Azoarcus sp. CIB: one gene and its partner. The protein of the gene in region 1 binds, or shares a complex with, the protein of each later gene. Links are inferred from orthologs where the notes say so. Each region holds a gene or a part of one and is shown in the gene's direction. Other genes may lie near its edges. The genes, in order: xseB and xseA.

Region 1 (7,441 bases):
CTCACGCGTCCGCTCCGACCTGCCGAGCGATTTGCGCGATCCGGTGATCCAGCGCTTCAACCTGTCGGGCCTGCCCATCGTCACCTACACGGTCGGCTCCGCGACGCAGGACGAGGAAGCCCTGTCCTGGTTCGTCGACAATACCGTCGCAAAGGCCCTGCTCTCGGTTCCCGGCGTCGGACAGATCACCCGTGTCGGCGGCGCCACGCGCGAGGTGCGCCTGGAGCTCGACCCCGCGCGCCTGCTCGCGCTCAACGTCACGGTTGCCGACATATCCCGCCAGTTGCGGCGCACCCAGCTCGAATCGTCGGGCGGGCGCACGGAACTGGGCAGCGGCGAGCAGGCCGTCAGGACGCTCGCAACGGCGATGAGTGCTGCCGAACTCGCGGACATGGAGATCGTCCTCAGTGACGGACGCCACCTGCGCCTCGGCAGCCTTGGCCGGCTCGAAGACACGGTGGCGGAGCGGCGCTCGGCCGCACTCCTCGACGGCAAGCCGGTAGTCGGCTTCGAGATCGTGCGCGCGCGCGGCGCTGGCGAGATCGAGGTCGCCGAGGGCGTCGCCCGCCGCATCCAAGAGCTGTCCGCGACGCACCCCGACATCACGTTCCGCGAGGCCTACAACTTCGTCGATCCGGTGCGCGAGGGCTATCACGGCTCACTATGGCTGCTGGCCGAGGGCGCCATCCTCGCGGTCATCGTCGTGTGGTTCTTCCTGCGCGACTGGCGCGCCACCTTTGTCGCCGCGACGGCCCTCCCGCTCTCGGTGCTGCCCGCGCTGATCGGCATCGAATACCTCGGCTTCTCGATCAACGTCGTGACGCTGCTCTCGCTCTCGCTCGTGATCGGCATTCTCGTCGACGACGCCATCGTCGAAATCGAGAACATCGTGCGCCACCTGCGCATGGGCAAAACGCCCTATCAGGCCGCGATGGAAGCCGCCGACGAGATCGGGCTCGCGGTCATCGCCACCACGTTCACGCTCGTCGCAGTGTTCCTGCCAACCGCCTTCATGAGCGGCGTATCGGGCAAGTTCTTCAAGCAGTTCGGATGGACCGCGGCCCTCGCCGTGACAGCATCGCTACTCGTCGCACGCATGCTGACGCCGATGATGTCGGCGTATCTGCTGCGCCCGATGGCTCATCAGGCGCAGGAAGGGCGCCTTACGACCCTGTACCTGAAATGGGTGCGCGCCTGCCTGCACCGACGCTGGCTGACGATGCTTGCGGCAACCGGCTTCTTTGTCGGCTCACTCGCCCTGATCCCCCTGCTGCCCACCGCCTTCATGCCGCCCGACGATCTCGCCCAGACGCTCGTTTCGGTCGAGCTCCCGCCGGGCAGCCACTTCCGCGACACCTACCGCGTAGCAGAGCAGGCGCGCGCGATCCTCGAGCGCAACGAGCACGTCAAGCGCGTGTACACGGCGATCGGGGGGGGTACCGCCGGGACCGACGCCTTCACGGCAGGCGGAGCCCCGGAAGTGCGCAAGGCATCCCTGACGATCAACCTCACCCCGCGAAACGAACGCACGCTCAGCAAACAGGAAATCGAAGCGCAGTTGCGCGAAGCGTTGCACGCCCTGCCCGGCGTCCGGGTACGCGTCGGTCTGGGCGGAAGCGGCGAAAAATACGTGTTCACCGTCGTCGGTGACGACGGTGAAATGTTGTCCCGCGTCGCGCGCCAGGTCGAGCGGGAGCTGCGCACGATCCATGGGGTCGGCAACATCACCTCGAGCGCAAGCCTGGTGCGCCCGGAAGTGGTCGTCCGGCCGAATTTCGCCCGCGCCGCCGATCTCGGCGTGACGGCGGCGGCAATCTCGGACTCCCTGCGCATCGCGACCGCGGGGGATTACGACTTCGGACTCGCCAAACTGAACCTGTCGGAGCGCCAGATCCCCATCGTCGTCCGGCTGCCCGAGGCCGCACGCAGCGACATCGACCTCCTCGCACGCCTGCCCGTCCCCGGCAGCCAAGGCTACGTCATGCTCGGCACCGTCGCCGATATCGGAATCGAAAGCGGCCCTTCCGAGATCGCCCGTTTCGACCGGCGCCGCAATATCAATTTCGACATCGAGCTCACATCCCGCCCGATGGGCGAGGTCGAGGCGGACGTGCGCGCGTTGCCTGCGCTCCAATCGCTCCCCGCCGGCCTCTCCTGGCAACCGGTCGGCGATGCCGACGAAATGCGCACCCTCTTCACGAGCTTCGGCATCGCCATGCTCACCGGGGTGCTGTGCATCTACGTCGTCCTCGTACTGCTGTTCCGCGAGTTTACGCAGCCATTAACCATCCTCGCGGCACTGCCGCTGGCGCTGGGTGGCGCCTTCGTCGCCCTCATTCTGGCGGACAGCAGCTTCTCGCTCCCCTCCCTGATCGGTCTCATCATGCTGATGGGTGTCACGAGCAAGAACTCCATCCTGCTCGTCGAATATGCCATCGTTGCGCGCCGCGACCAGGGCATGTCGCGACTCGACGCAGTGATTGACGCCTGCCGCAAGCGCTCACGCCCGATCATCATGACCACCATCGCGATGGGCGCGGGCATGTTGCCGATCGCACTCGGCATCGGTGTCGATCCCTCCTTCCGCGCCCCCATGGCCATCGCCGTGATCGGCGGACTGGTCACCTCGACCCTCCTGAGCCTGCTCGTGATTCCGGTCGTCTACACACTCGTCGACGACGCGCTCGCGCGCTGGCGCAAACAGCATGACCGCCGCACAGCAATCCGGGACGAACAGGCAACAACAGACACCAACCTGCGCCGCTCCTGATATAAAAAAACGGGCCGCCCGCAGGCGACCCGTTTTTTGCGCTCGGCGCACGGCGCCGAAACGCACCATGCGCCGACATCGCGTATCAGAAATGCTCCCCCATGATGCGGCGATAGAACTCGTGAAAGTGCTGCATCCCGTCCTCGTACGGCGACTGGTAGGGCCCCACCTCGTTGCGCCCCTCCTGCAGCAACGCCCAACGGCCGCGGTCCATGCGCTCGCCGATCACGTCGTCTTCGATCGCCGTCTCCATGTACGCAGCCTGCTCGGCCTCGACGAACTCGCGCTCGAACTCGACGATGTCCTCGGGATAGTAGAACTCGACGACATTGGTCGTGCGGTTCACATCCGTCGGAATCAGCGTGCTGACCACCAGGACGTGCGGATACCACTCCACCATCACGTTCGGATAGTAGGTGAGCCAGATCGCTCCCTGCTCCGGCCGCTTGTCGCCGTAGTAGTCCAGCACCGCCTTGTGCCACTTCTGATAGCTCGCGGAGCCCGGCTTCGCGAGCGAGGTGATCCCCACGCGCTGCACCGAGTACCAGTCACCGAACTGCCACGTCAGGTCGTCGCAGGTCACGAAGTTGCCCAGCCCCGGATGGAAGGGCACGACGTGGTAGTCCTCCAGATAGACCTCGATGAAGGTCTTCCAGTTGTACTTGCACTCGTGGATCTCGACGCGGTCGAGTTTGTAGCCGGAGAAATCGAACTGCTCGGCCACGTTCATGCCGGCGAGATCGGCTGCGGCCGAACGCGGCCCGGCGAACAGCAGACCGTTCCAGTTCTCGAGCGCATCGCGCTTCAGGTTGAGGCAGGGGTTCTCGGGGAAATGCGGCGCGCCGAGCAGTTCACCCTTCTGGCCGTAGGTCCAGCGGTGGATCGGACAGACGATGCGCTCGGTCTTGCCGGAACCTTCGAGCATGATCGCCTGACGATGACGGCAGATGTTCGAAAGCCGATGAACACCGTCTCCGCTGCGAAACAGAAGCTTGGAATGATCGAGCCACTCGAGCGACCGGTAGCTACCGACCTCCGGCACCATCAACTCATGACCGACATAGCCCGGCCCGGCCTGGAACAACAGACGTTTTTCGAGTTCGAAGATGCTTTCGTCGAAATACGCCGACACCGGCAACTGAGACACCGCCGGGGACAATTTGGCCTTGGAAGCAAGGTCGGACACCCCCGAACCTCCCATGAAAAGTCAAGAAATTCGGAAAAACCAGCAGACCATTTTAGGCGAGAAGTAATTTGACCGCCAGTAGCCCGATCGGTTACTTTTCTCCCTTTTACTGGCCCCGCTTCGAGTCATGGCAAAGACGGCAAACTCGCCGAAATCCTTCGAATCGACCATCGCCGAACTCGAATCGATCGTGCAGGAAATGGAAACCGGCAACATCACGCTGGAACAAGCGCTGGAGCACTACCAGCGCGGCGCCGGCCTGCTGAAATATTGCCAGGAAACCCTGCAGGCGGCCGAGCAGCGCGTGCTCCAGCTCGAGAACGGCACGCTCGCCCCGCTCGACAAACCCGAAGACAGGAGGAGCCCGAAGTGAGCGGGAATCATTTCGCCGCCTGGATGGAAAGCGTCCAGCACCGCACCGAAATCGCCCTCGGCACGATCCTCCCCGAAGCGTCCATTGCGCCGCAACGCCTGCACGACGCGATGCGCTACGCTGCTTTGGGCGGCGGCAAGCGCGTACGCCCGCTCCTCGTGCATGCTGCCGGCGAGATCGCCGGCGCCGCCCCCGAGCGCCTCGACCGCGTCGCCTGTGCCGTCGAACTCATCCATGCCTATTCCCTCGTCCATGACGACCTGCCCTGCATGGACGACGACGTCCTGCGACGCGGCAAACCGACCGTGCATGTCGAATACGACGAGGCGACTGCGCTGCTGGTGGGCGATGCGCTGCAGGCGCTCGCCTTCCAGACCATCGCCGAAGGCCGCGTGAACGACGACCCCGCCGTGCAACTCGAGATGATCACGCTCCTCGGTCGCGCATCCGGGTCGCGCGGCATGGCCGGCGGCCAAGCCATCGACCTCGGGGCAGTGGGCAAGCAACTCACGCGCGAAGAGCTCGAGTTCATGCACATCCACAAGACCGGCGCCCTGATCCGGGCCTCGGTGCTGCTCGGCGCGCAGTGCGGCGCCCCGCTCGCCCCCGACGCACTGGCCCGCCTCGACCGCTACGGCAAGCTCGTCGGCCTGCTGTTCCAGGTCGTCGACGACATCCTCGACGCCCAGGCCGACACCGCGACGCTGGGCAAGACGGCAGGCAAGGACGCGGACCAGAACAAGCCGACCTACGTCACGCTGCTGGGCCTCTCCGAAGCGCGCACGCTGGCCGACGTCCTGCTTGCCGACGCCCGTGACGCCATCGCGTCCTTCGGCGCCGCAGCCGCCAGGCTGGACGAACTGGCGAACTTCATCGTTCACCGCCGATTCTGAATTCCGCTCTGCCGGACATCCACATGCCTCAGTACCCCCTGCTGCACCGCATCGACTCGCCACACGACCTGCGCCGCTTCGAGCGGCGCGATCTGCATGCGCTCGCTACCGAACTACGCGCCTTCCTGATCGAGTCGGTATCGAAGACCGGCGGACACCTGTCGTCGAACCTCGGCACCGTCGAACTCACGATTGCCCTGCACTACATCTTCGACACGCCCGACGACCGCATCGTCTGGGACGTCGGCCACCAGACCTACGGCCACAAGATCCTGACCGGGCGCCGCGAGGCGATGAGTGGGCTGCGCCGTTTCGACGGCATCTCCGGATTTCCGCGGCGCTGCGAGAGCGAGTACGACACCTTCGGAACCGCCCACTCCTCCACCTCGATCTCGGCCGCGCTGGGCATGGCGGTGGCCGCACGCGACCGCGGCGATGGCGAACGCCGCTCGATCGCCGTCATCGGCGACGGCGCGATGTCGGCTGGCATGGCCTTCGAAGCGCTCAACAACGCCGGCGATACCAGCGACGTGAACCTGCTGGTGATCCTCAACGACAACGAGATGTCCATCTCGCCGCCGGTCGGGGCGCTGACCAAAATTCTCGCGCGCATGCTCTCGGGCAGCACCTACAACGCCGCGCGTCGCGCCGGCGAAAAGGTCCTCGGCGTCGCCCCGCCGATGCTCGACTTCGCCCGCAAGGTCGAGGAGCACGTCAAGGGCCTCATCACGCCGGGCACGCTGTTCGAGGAATTCGGCTTCCATTACTACGGACCGATCGACGGCCACGACCTCGACGCGCTGATCCCCACGCTGCAGAACCTCAGGAAGCTCAACGGGCTGCAGTTCCTGCACGTGATCACGCGCAAGGGTCAGGGTTACAAGCTCGCCGAGGCCGACCCCATCCTCTACCACGGCGTCTCGAGCTTCGACCACCGTGCAGGCATCCAGAGCGGCAAGGGCGGCGGCAAGCTCACCTATACCCAGATCTTCGGCGACTGGCTGTGCGACATCGCCGCGCGTGACGACAAGGTCATCGGGATCACGCCGGCAATGCGCGAAGGTTCCGGGATGGTGCGCTTCGCGAAGGAATTCCCCGAGCGCTACCACGACGTCGGCATCGCCGAGCAACACGCCGTAACGTTTGCAGCCGGTCTCGCGTGCGAAGGTTTCAAGCCGGTCGTCGCGATCTACTCGACCTTCCTGCAGCGCGCCTACGATCAACTGATCCACGACGTCGCGCTGCAGAACCTGCCCGTCGTGTTCGCGATCGACCGCGCAGGCGTGGTCGGCGCCGACGGCGCCACGCACCACGGGGCCTTCGACCTGTCGTACCTCGCCTGCATCCCGAACATGGTCGTGATGACGCCCGCCGACGAGAACGAATGCCGGCAGATGCTCTACACCGCCTACCGGCACAACGGCCCCACGGCCGTACGCTATCCGCGCGGCAGCGGCATGAACGTGCGCCCCGAGACCGCGATGACCGAACTGCCCTTGGGCAAGGGCGAAATCCGCCGCCAGGGCAGGAAGGTCGCCCTGCTCGCCTTCGGCAGCCTCCTGACCAATGCGCTCGTCGTCGGCGAGGAGATCGACGCGACGGTCGCCAACATGCGCTTCGTGAAACCCATCGACGCGGCACTGATCGAAGAACTGAGCGCCAGCCACGAACTGATCGTGACGCTGGAAGAAAACGCGGTGATCGGCGGCGCGGGGTCCGAAGTCGCACGCGTGCTCGAAAGCCTGCCGCACCGGCCCCGCCTGCTGCGGCTTGGCTTGCCGGACCATTTCATTGATCATGGAGACCAAAGCCAGCTGTTCGATCAGGTCGGATTGCACCCCGCGGGAATACTGAGCGCCATTGAGCGCGTCTATGTACGCAATAGCTGAGCGAATTTGTCGGGAAATGGTAGCATTGACCCGCAGCAACCAAACAGAGAACGCGACATGAAATCCCACGAGAGCCACGCCATTCCTGACGTCCAGAACGCCAACGACAGTCGTCAGCTGGCCATCAACAAGGTTGGCATCAAGTCGATTCGCCACCCCATCCGCGTCAGCGACAAGAGCGGCGGCGTGCAGCACACGATCGCGACCTTCAGCATGTACGTCGGGCTTCCCCACAATTTCAAGGGAACCCACATGTCGCGCTTCATCGAGATCCTCAACGGCAACGAGCGGGAAATCTCGGTTGAATCGATCGAGCCGATGCTGCGCGAG
Region 2 (7,637 bases), 200 kb from region 1 along the record:
ACGGGGCACACGAGGATTTCAAGCAGTCTGGCGTCCATGCGACAGTTTCTCCAGGATATGTTCGGCAGCGCCCGCCGGGATTTGAGCCCTTACCGGGAATTCCCAGGTATCGGCAGGCGCGAAAGCCGAGCATTTTACCGCATCCTTGCTGGTCAGGACTTTCGCCTCGCCGGGCGCGAACGCGAGATCGGCGGCGGTGAACGGGTGATGATCGGGAAACGGATGGGGCACGACGTCCAGCCCCATCGCGCGCAACTGGTCGAAGAAACGCTCGGGACGACCGATGCCCGCGACCGCATGCACGCGGCGCCCGCGGAATGCGTCGGGCCGGCATTGTTTCGCGGCATCGTGCAAGGAAATGAAGGTATCGCCTTCGAGCCGCATCAGAAACACCGGCGCGTCGCCGATCGTCTGTTTCAGGCCGGCGGAGAGCGAGCCGTGCGCGATCACGAGGTCGACGTCGCGCAGCCGGGAAACCGGCTCGCGCAGCGGGCCGGCGGGCAGCAGCCAGCCATTGCCCAGCGTGCGTTCGTCCACGACCACGACTTCGATGTCGCGCGCGAGACGGTAATGCTGGAGCCCGTCGTCGGACACGATGACGTTGCATTCGGGGTGTTCGGCGAGCAGCGCGCGCGCGGCGGCCGGGCGGTCCGCGCCGACGGCGACAGGACAGCCGGTCAGGCGCGCGAGGAGGACGGGTTCATCGCCGTACAGCGCGGGATCGCCGTCGGCCGGGACGACGGCAACTCCGCCGACCCTGCCGCCATAGCCGCGACTGACCACGCCGGGCACCCAACCTGCGGCACGCAGCTGGCGCACGAGCCAGTCCACGACCGGCGTCTTGCCGCTTCCACCGACGGCGATGTTGCCGACGACGATGACGGGAACGGGCAGGTGTTCGACACGCCACGGGTCACTGCGGTAACGACCGCGCCGCGCCGCGGCGAGCGCTCCAAACAGCGCCGACAGGGGGCAAAGCAGGAACGCAACCGGCGACCGGCGTTGCCACCAGCCAGGACTGCTGCGCGCCATGGATCAGCGGCGCCACAGCCGCGACTGCGGCGTGGGCGACGCCCCGGCGGCGAAATGGCTCACGGAGCGGACTGGGTAGCGAAGGTGATGTGCGGCAGGCCGGCACGCTGCGCCGCCTGCATCACATCGATGACGCTCTGGTGGGCGGCCTTGGCGTCGGCCGTGATGACGATTACCGGGTCCGCACCGCCGGCGGGCGCGGCGCGACCGAGCGCCGCGGCGATCGCATTGATGCTCTTGTCGCCGACCGGCTGGCGGTTGACCAGCACGTCGCCGGCCGCGTTCACGGCGACGACGATCTCGTTCGGTGTCACTTCCGCCGCTTTGGTGTCGGCCGTGGGCAGGTTGATCTCCAGCCCCGACACCTTGGAATAGGTCGTCGTCAGGACGAGGAAGATGATGAGAACCAGCAGGACATCGATCAGCGGGATCAGGTTGATGTCCGGGGCTTCGTGCTTGCGTCCGCGCTGGAAGTTCATGCGCTGCATTCCCGCTCAGGGGCGACGGTCGCCGTGCACGACCTCGACCAGCTTGATCGCCTGCTGCTCCATGTCGACGACGAAGCCATCGACAACCGCGCGGTAATGGCGCCAGAAGATGATCGAGGGGATTGCGATGGTCAGGCCCAGGCCAGTGGCGTAAAGGGCGGTCGAGATGCCCTGTGCGAGCTGCTGCGGGTTGGTCGTGGCCCCGCCTTGGGCAGCGAAAATGTCGATCATGCCGACGATGGTGCCGAACAAGCCCATCAGCGGGGCGATCGACGCGATGGTGCCGAGCGCATTGAGGAAGCGCTCGAGTTCGTGCGCGACGGCGCGACCGGTTTCCTCGATCGCCTCCTTCATGACTTCGCGCGAGCTGCTGACGTTGCGCAGACCCGCGGCAAGCACACGCCCGAGCGGGGAATGGGCGGCGACGCGATTGGCCATCTCGGACGTGGCGCCCTTCTGGCGCAGGTCGGCGAGAACCTTGTCGAGCAACCCGTCGGGCACGATGCGCGAACGGCGCAGGGTCATACCCCGTTCGATGATGAGGGCGACGGCAACGATGGATACCAGCAGGAGGGGCCAGACGGGCCAGCCCGCGGACTGGATGAGCGCGAACACGCAGGAACTCCGGAGCTCGAAAAAAGAAGAACTCTAACCCCGGGCAGCCAACACGGCAAGGGCGCAATCCTTTGTCATGGAGACGGCAAGAATCCACAAAACCTGTGGATAAGTTTGTGGATTCTTCGCGAATTAATCGCCAAATAGCTGGCGCAACAAGCGTTTTCTTACTTCGCTGAAAAATTAAGCAACAATTTTTTCATTTAAAAACAGTAACTTGAAAATATCCTTAAATACTTCAGGGGTTCGTAAAGTCACCATTGACAGAACGGAGCCCTTGTGGATTCCGCTACAATCCCGCCCATGCAGAACATCGTAGCCCTCCCCCTCGGCGACCCCGACGACACGAACGGCGCCGGCCGGGCGATCAGCGTTTCCGCGCTCAACCGGGTGGCCCGCGAGACGCTTGAAGCCCGCTTCCCGCTGCTGTGGGTGAGCGGCGAGATTTCCAACCTCACGCGGGCGCCGTCGGGCCACCTGTATTTCACGCTGAAGGACGCCCAGGCGCAGGTTCGCTGCACGATGTGGCGCAATCGCGCCCAGTTGCTGCCGTTCCGCCCCGAGAACGGGATGCGCGTGGACGCCCGTTCGCTCGTGACGCTGTACGAGGCACGCGGCGATTTCCAGCTCAGTGTCGAGGCCTTGCGCCAGACCGGACAGGGGAACCTGTTCGAGGCCTTCCTGCGCCTCAAGGAGAAGCTCGCGGCGGAAGGTCTGTTCGATCCGGCCGCGAAGCGCGAGCTACCGCCCTACCCGCGCCGCATCGGCGTCGTGACTTCGCCCGCGGCCGCGGCATGGAAGGACGTACTGGCGGCGTTGCAGCGGCGTGCGCCGCATCTGGAGGTCGTCCTATACCCTTCGCCGGTGCAGGGCGCGGACGCCGGCGCAAGGCTCGCGGAAGCCGTGCGGACGGCCCATGCACGTGCTGCGGAAGACGGCATCGACCTGCTGCTGCTGGTGCGCGGAGGCGGCAGCATCGAGGACTTGTGGGCTTTCAACGACGAGGGGCTGGCGCGGGCGATCCGCGCGTGCACGGTGCCGGTGGTGAGCGGTGTGGGTCACGAGAGCGATTTCACGATCGCCGATTTCGCCGCCGACGTGCGCGCGGCGACGCCCACCGGCGCCGCCGAACTGGCGAGCGCGGGCTACCACGCCGCGCGCGCCCGAGTGGGTGAAATCGAGCGATCCCTGTCGGCCCGGATGGAGCGGCGTCTACACGGGCTGGCCCAGCGGCTGGACCGGGCGGCGTTGCGGCTGGTGCATCCGCGCGAGCGGCTGGGGCTCGCGTGCGAACGCAGCGAACGGCTCGCCGCCCGCCTGGGTGTGGCGATGACGCGCCGCCTGGAGCGCCTCGAAGGGGCACGCCGCGTCCTGGAACTGCGCCTCGTCGCCCGCAAGCCCGACCTGCGCCGGGAGATGGAACGCTGCGTCCGCGCGGCGCAACGGCTGGGCACAGCGGGCGAGCAACTGGTGCAGCGTCGCGCGGAGCGGCTCGCCGCGTTGGCGACCCACCTGCAGCACCTGGCGCCGCAGGCGGTGCTGGCGCGCGGCTACAGCATCACGCGCGATGCAGAGGGCCGCATCCTGCGGACCGCCGACGAGACGGCGGCAGGAAAGGAAATTTCGGTGGAACTCGCAATCGGGCGCCTGCGTGCTATCGTGAATAGCACGGAAGCATGAGGGGCGCGCCTGCGCGCGCCGCGAGATTTCCCCGCGGACAGGCAGCATGGCCCGCAGGATTGCCAGCGGGGTTAAATCCCGACTAGAATAGTCAGGCTTTGACCCCGACAACCCTGAAACAAAACAGGAAGGAGAACAAATGGAACATACCCTGCCCCCCCTGCCCTACGCCAAGGACGCCCTGGCTCCGCACATCTCGGCCGAGACCATGGAGTTCCACTACGGCAAGCATCACCAGGCCTATGTGACCAACCTGAACAACCTGATCAAGGGCACCGAGTACGAGAACCTCGACCTCGAGGCGATCATCAAGAAGGCCCCCGCCGGCGGCGTGTATAACAACTCCGCCCAGGTGTGGAACCATACCTTCTTCTGGAACGGCATGAAGCCGAACGGCGGCGGCGAGCCGACCGGCGCGCTGGCCGACGCGATCAAGGCCAAGTGGGGCAGCTTCGAGGACTTCAAGAAGGCCTTCACGACCTCGGCCGTGGGCAACTTCGGTTCGGGCTGGACTTGGCTGGTGAAGAAGGCCGACGGCAGCGTCGACATCGTCAATATGGGCGCGGCCGGCACCCCGCTGACGACCGGCGACAAGGCCCTTCTCTGTATCGACGTGTGGGAACACGCCTACTACATCGACTATCGCAACCGTCGCCCGGACTTCGTCGCGACCTTCCTGAACAGCCTCGCCAACTGGGACTTCGCCGCGAAAAACTTCGCCGCCTGATCCCCGTGCGACACTCGCCGACCTCCCGCGAGGTCGGCCGCGCGGCCTCCCCCATGCAGAGCATGGGCGGAGGCCGCGCCGTTTCTGAATATACTTTCCAGATTTTCTTGGTTCAGCTTATAAGCGCGCGACGGTAGATTTTCTCCATCGAATTCCATTCAAGGGAGAAAACACCATGACGACCAGCCTCATCCGCCGCAGCCTGCTGGCGCTCGCACTCACCGCCGGTCTGATCGGCACCGCGCAGGCGGAGACGACGCTCCTGAACGTGTCCTACGACCCGACGCGCGAGCTGTACCAGGCTTTCAACCCCGAATTCGCGAAGCACTGGAAGGCGAAGACCGGCCAGGACGTGACGATCAAGCAGTCGCACGGCGGCTCGGGCAAGCAGGCACGGGCGGTGATCGACGGGCTGGAGGCGGATGTCGTGACGCTGGCGCTGGCCTACGACATCGACGTGATCGCGGCGAAGACGAACAAGTTCCCCGCCGACTGGCAGAAGCGCCTGTCGCACAACAGCTCGCCCTACACGTCGACGATCGTGTTCCTCGTGCGCAAGGGCAATCCGAAAGGCATCAAGGACTGGGGCGACCTGGTGAAGCCGGGCGTGGAGGTGATCACGCCGAATCCGAAGACCTCGGGCGGCGCGCGCTGGAACTATCTCGCGGCGTGGGGCTACGCGCTGCAGCAGCCGGGCGGCAACGAAACGAAGGCGAAGGCGTTCGTGACCGAGCTGTTCAAGCACGTGCCGGTGCTCGATTCGGGCGCGCGCGGCGCGACCAACACCTTCGTCCAGCGCGGCATCGGCGACGTGCTGCTGGCGTGGGAGAACGAGGCCTTCCTGTCGGTGAATGAGCTGGGCCCGGACAAGTTCGAGATCGTGGTGCCGTCGGTGTCGATCCTCGCTGAGCCGCCGGTCACCGTGGTCGACGGAGTCGCGGCGAAACGCGGCACGGCGGAGGTGGCGAAGGCCTACGTGGAATATTTGTACTCGCCGGTCGGACAGAAGATCGCGGCACAGCATTACTACCGCCCGGTGAAGCCGGAGCTGGCCGACGCTAAGGACGTGGCGCGCTTTCCGAAGCTGAAGACCTTCACGATCGACGGCCTGTTCGGCGGCTGGGCGAAGACGCAGAAGGCGCACTTCGACGACGGCGGCGTGTTCGACCAGATCTTCACGCGCTGATCCGCTCATCACGACGCACGGAGAGCCGCGCATGCGACACACGACGCTGATCGTGCCGGGTTTCCACGGCAGCGGTCCGGACCACTGGCAGACGTGGCTGGAACAGCGCCTGCCGGACGCGCGGCGCGTACGCGGCGTCGACTGGGAGGCGCCGGTGCTGGCGCGCTGGGCGGCAGCGGTACGGCGCGAGATCGACGAGTCGGCGCACGCGGTGTGGATCGTCGCCCACAGCTTCGGCTGCCTGGCGAGCGTGGTCGCGGCGGCCGACCGGCCCGAACGGGTGGCCGGGGCGCTGCTCGTCGCGCCGGCCGATCCGGCCCGCTTCGACCCACTCGGACTGCAGGACGAAACCGCCGGGCCGATCGACGACCTCGGGCAGTGGCTGCCGCAGGGGCAGCTCGGCTTTCCCTGCGCCGTGATCGCCAGTACCAACGACCCCTGGGTGCGGCTGACGGTCGCGGCCTACTGGGCCGACCGCTGGGGGGCGCGCTTCATCAATATAGGCGCTGCCGGACACATCAACGTCGACGCCGGCTTCGGCGCCTGGCCCTACTGCCGCGACTTGCTCGACGGCATGCAGCAGGTCCACGAGGATCTGCCGCTGGGGGCGATCTCCGGCCGGCGCGAATCGCACAAGGGCCGGCGCAGCGCACTCGCGCGCCTGCGCCATCACACGCGCAGTTCGCTCGAGCTGCGGCCCGGCGATCCGGATTAAGTCCTCCCACCCTCACGACCCAGGCAGCAGCGGCGCCCGCCCACGGACGGACTACGGTCCGGCCGACGGCGGGCGCCGTGCCGTACGCGCTTATCGCATCCGACGATAAGCGCCCGTTATCTTCCCCGCTGCAATACATCCGAATTTTTCTTGGTTCGTCAGCGCGCCGCCGCCGCGTAGATTTTGTGCATAGGACGGCGGCAGCGCATGAGGCGCGGGCCGCGGACGTCGCACATTGCCCAGGGAGAATTCCAATGCATCCATCTCGAATCGCACGCGCCGGCCTCCTCGCACTGTCTCTGCTTGCGGCAACCGGTGCCGCACAGGCGGAGAGTCTGAAGGTGGGCTACCTGCCGGTCACCGGCCACGCCAAGTTCTTCGTCGCCAAGGAATACGGCCTGTTCAAACAGGAGGGGCTGGACGTCGAGCTGATCGAGTTCCAGAACTCGGCCGACGGGCTCAATGCCGTTACCGCCGGCAAGCTCGACGTCGGTGCCTTCGGCACCACTGCGCCGCTCGCGCACTACGCGAAGGGGGCGGACCTGAAGGTCATCGGCGGCATCATGGGGCTGGACGCGGCGCTGGTCGTGACGCCCGAAAAGGCGGCGTCGATCCGCAACATCGGCGACCTGCGCGGCAAGAAGGTGGCGACGGTGCGGCTGGCGACGGGCGATGCGGTGCTGCGCGGCGCGCTGCACGACGAGAAGATCGACTGGAAGAACGACCTGAAGATCTTCGAGCTGAAGAATCCGCCTGCGGTGATCGAGGCGGTGAAATCCGGCCAGGTCGACGCCGGTGTGGTGTGGGGGCCGCACGATATCCGTGCCGAGCGGCAGGGGCTGAAGATCGTCGTACGTTCGTCCGAGCTGCAACCGGGGCATCCGTGCTGCCGCATCGTCGTGACCTCGGACAAGCTCAAGCAGGGCGACACGCACGTGCGCTTCCTGCGCGCGATCCTGAAGGCGGAGAAGTTCGCGGCGGAGCGCAGGAAGGAAACCATCGACGCGATCCAGAAGTACGTGAAACTCGATCGCGACGTGCTGGAGCAGGGCTACTACTCGCCCCATCTGGACCAGTCGACCGACCCCAACGTGGAGGGCACGCAGAAGTTCTGGACGACGCTGGTGAGCTCGGAAGTGGTAGACGGCACGCGCCCGCTGGCGCCGATCTTCGAGCTGACGCCCTACCGCAAGG

Evidence for each region.
Region 2: the proteins of xseB (region 1) and xseA are in contact, whole or in part, in a cryo-EM structure (PDB 8TXR), measured with the Escherichia coli proteins. The link is inferred for Azoarcus sp. CIB from one-to-one orthologs.

The regions. Positions count from the first base shown.
Region 1 is NZ_CP011072.1:3,712,275-3,719,715, forward strand. What follows is about bases 2,919-5,706. They hold xseB (exodeoxyribonuclease VII small subunit), read left to right. Parts: upstream 2,919-4,083; coding sequence 4,084-4,329; downstream 4,330-5,706. Other genes in these bases: AzCIB_RS16535 (aromatic ring-hydroxylating oxygenase subunit alpha), read right to left, coding at 2,919-3,956; AzCIB_RS16545 (farnesyl diphosphate synthase), read left to right, coding at 4,353-5,222; dxs (1-deoxy-D-xylulose-5-phosphate synthase), read left to right, coding at 5,246-5,706. Also shown: AzCIB_RS16530 (efflux RND transporter permease subunit), read left to right, coding at 1-2,770; more of AzCIB_RS16535, read right to left, coding at 2,856-2,918; more of dxs, read left to right, coding at 5,707-7,111; GTP cyclohydrolase FolE2, read left to right, coding at 7,169-7,441. UniProt on the Escherichia coli protein: Bidirectionally degrades single-stranded DNA into large acid-insoluble oligonucleotides, which are then degraded further into small acid-soluble oligonucleotides.
Region 2 is NZ_CP011072.1:3,508,971-3,516,607, forward strand. What follows is about bases 1,643-4,626. They hold xseA (exodeoxyribonuclease VII large subunit), read left to right. Parts: upstream 1,643-2,438; coding sequence 2,439-3,815; downstream 3,816-4,626. Other genes in these bases: AzCIB_RS15635 (MotA/TolQ/ExbB proton channel family protein), read right to left, coding at 1,643-2,135; AzCIB_RS15645 (superoxide dismutase), read left to right, coding at 3,955-4,542. Also shown: AzCIB_RS15620 (Trm112 family protein), read right to left, coding at 1-38; lpxK (tetraacyldisaccharide 4'-kinase), read right to left, coding at 19-1,032; AzCIB_RS15630 (ExbD/TolR family protein), read right to left, coding at 1,092-1,511; more of AzCIB_RS15635, read right to left, coding at 1,527-1,642; AzCIB_RS15650 (sulfate ABC transporter substrate-binding protein), read left to right, coding at 4,718-5,728; AzCIB_RS15655 (RBBP9/YdeN family alpha/beta hydrolase), read left to right, coding at 5,760-6,443; AzCIB_RS15660 (ABC transporter substrate-binding protein), read left to right, coding at 6,698-7,637. UniProt on the Escherichia coli protein: Bidirectionally degrades single-stranded DNA into large acid-insoluble oligonucleotides, which are then degraded further into small acid-soluble oligonucleotides.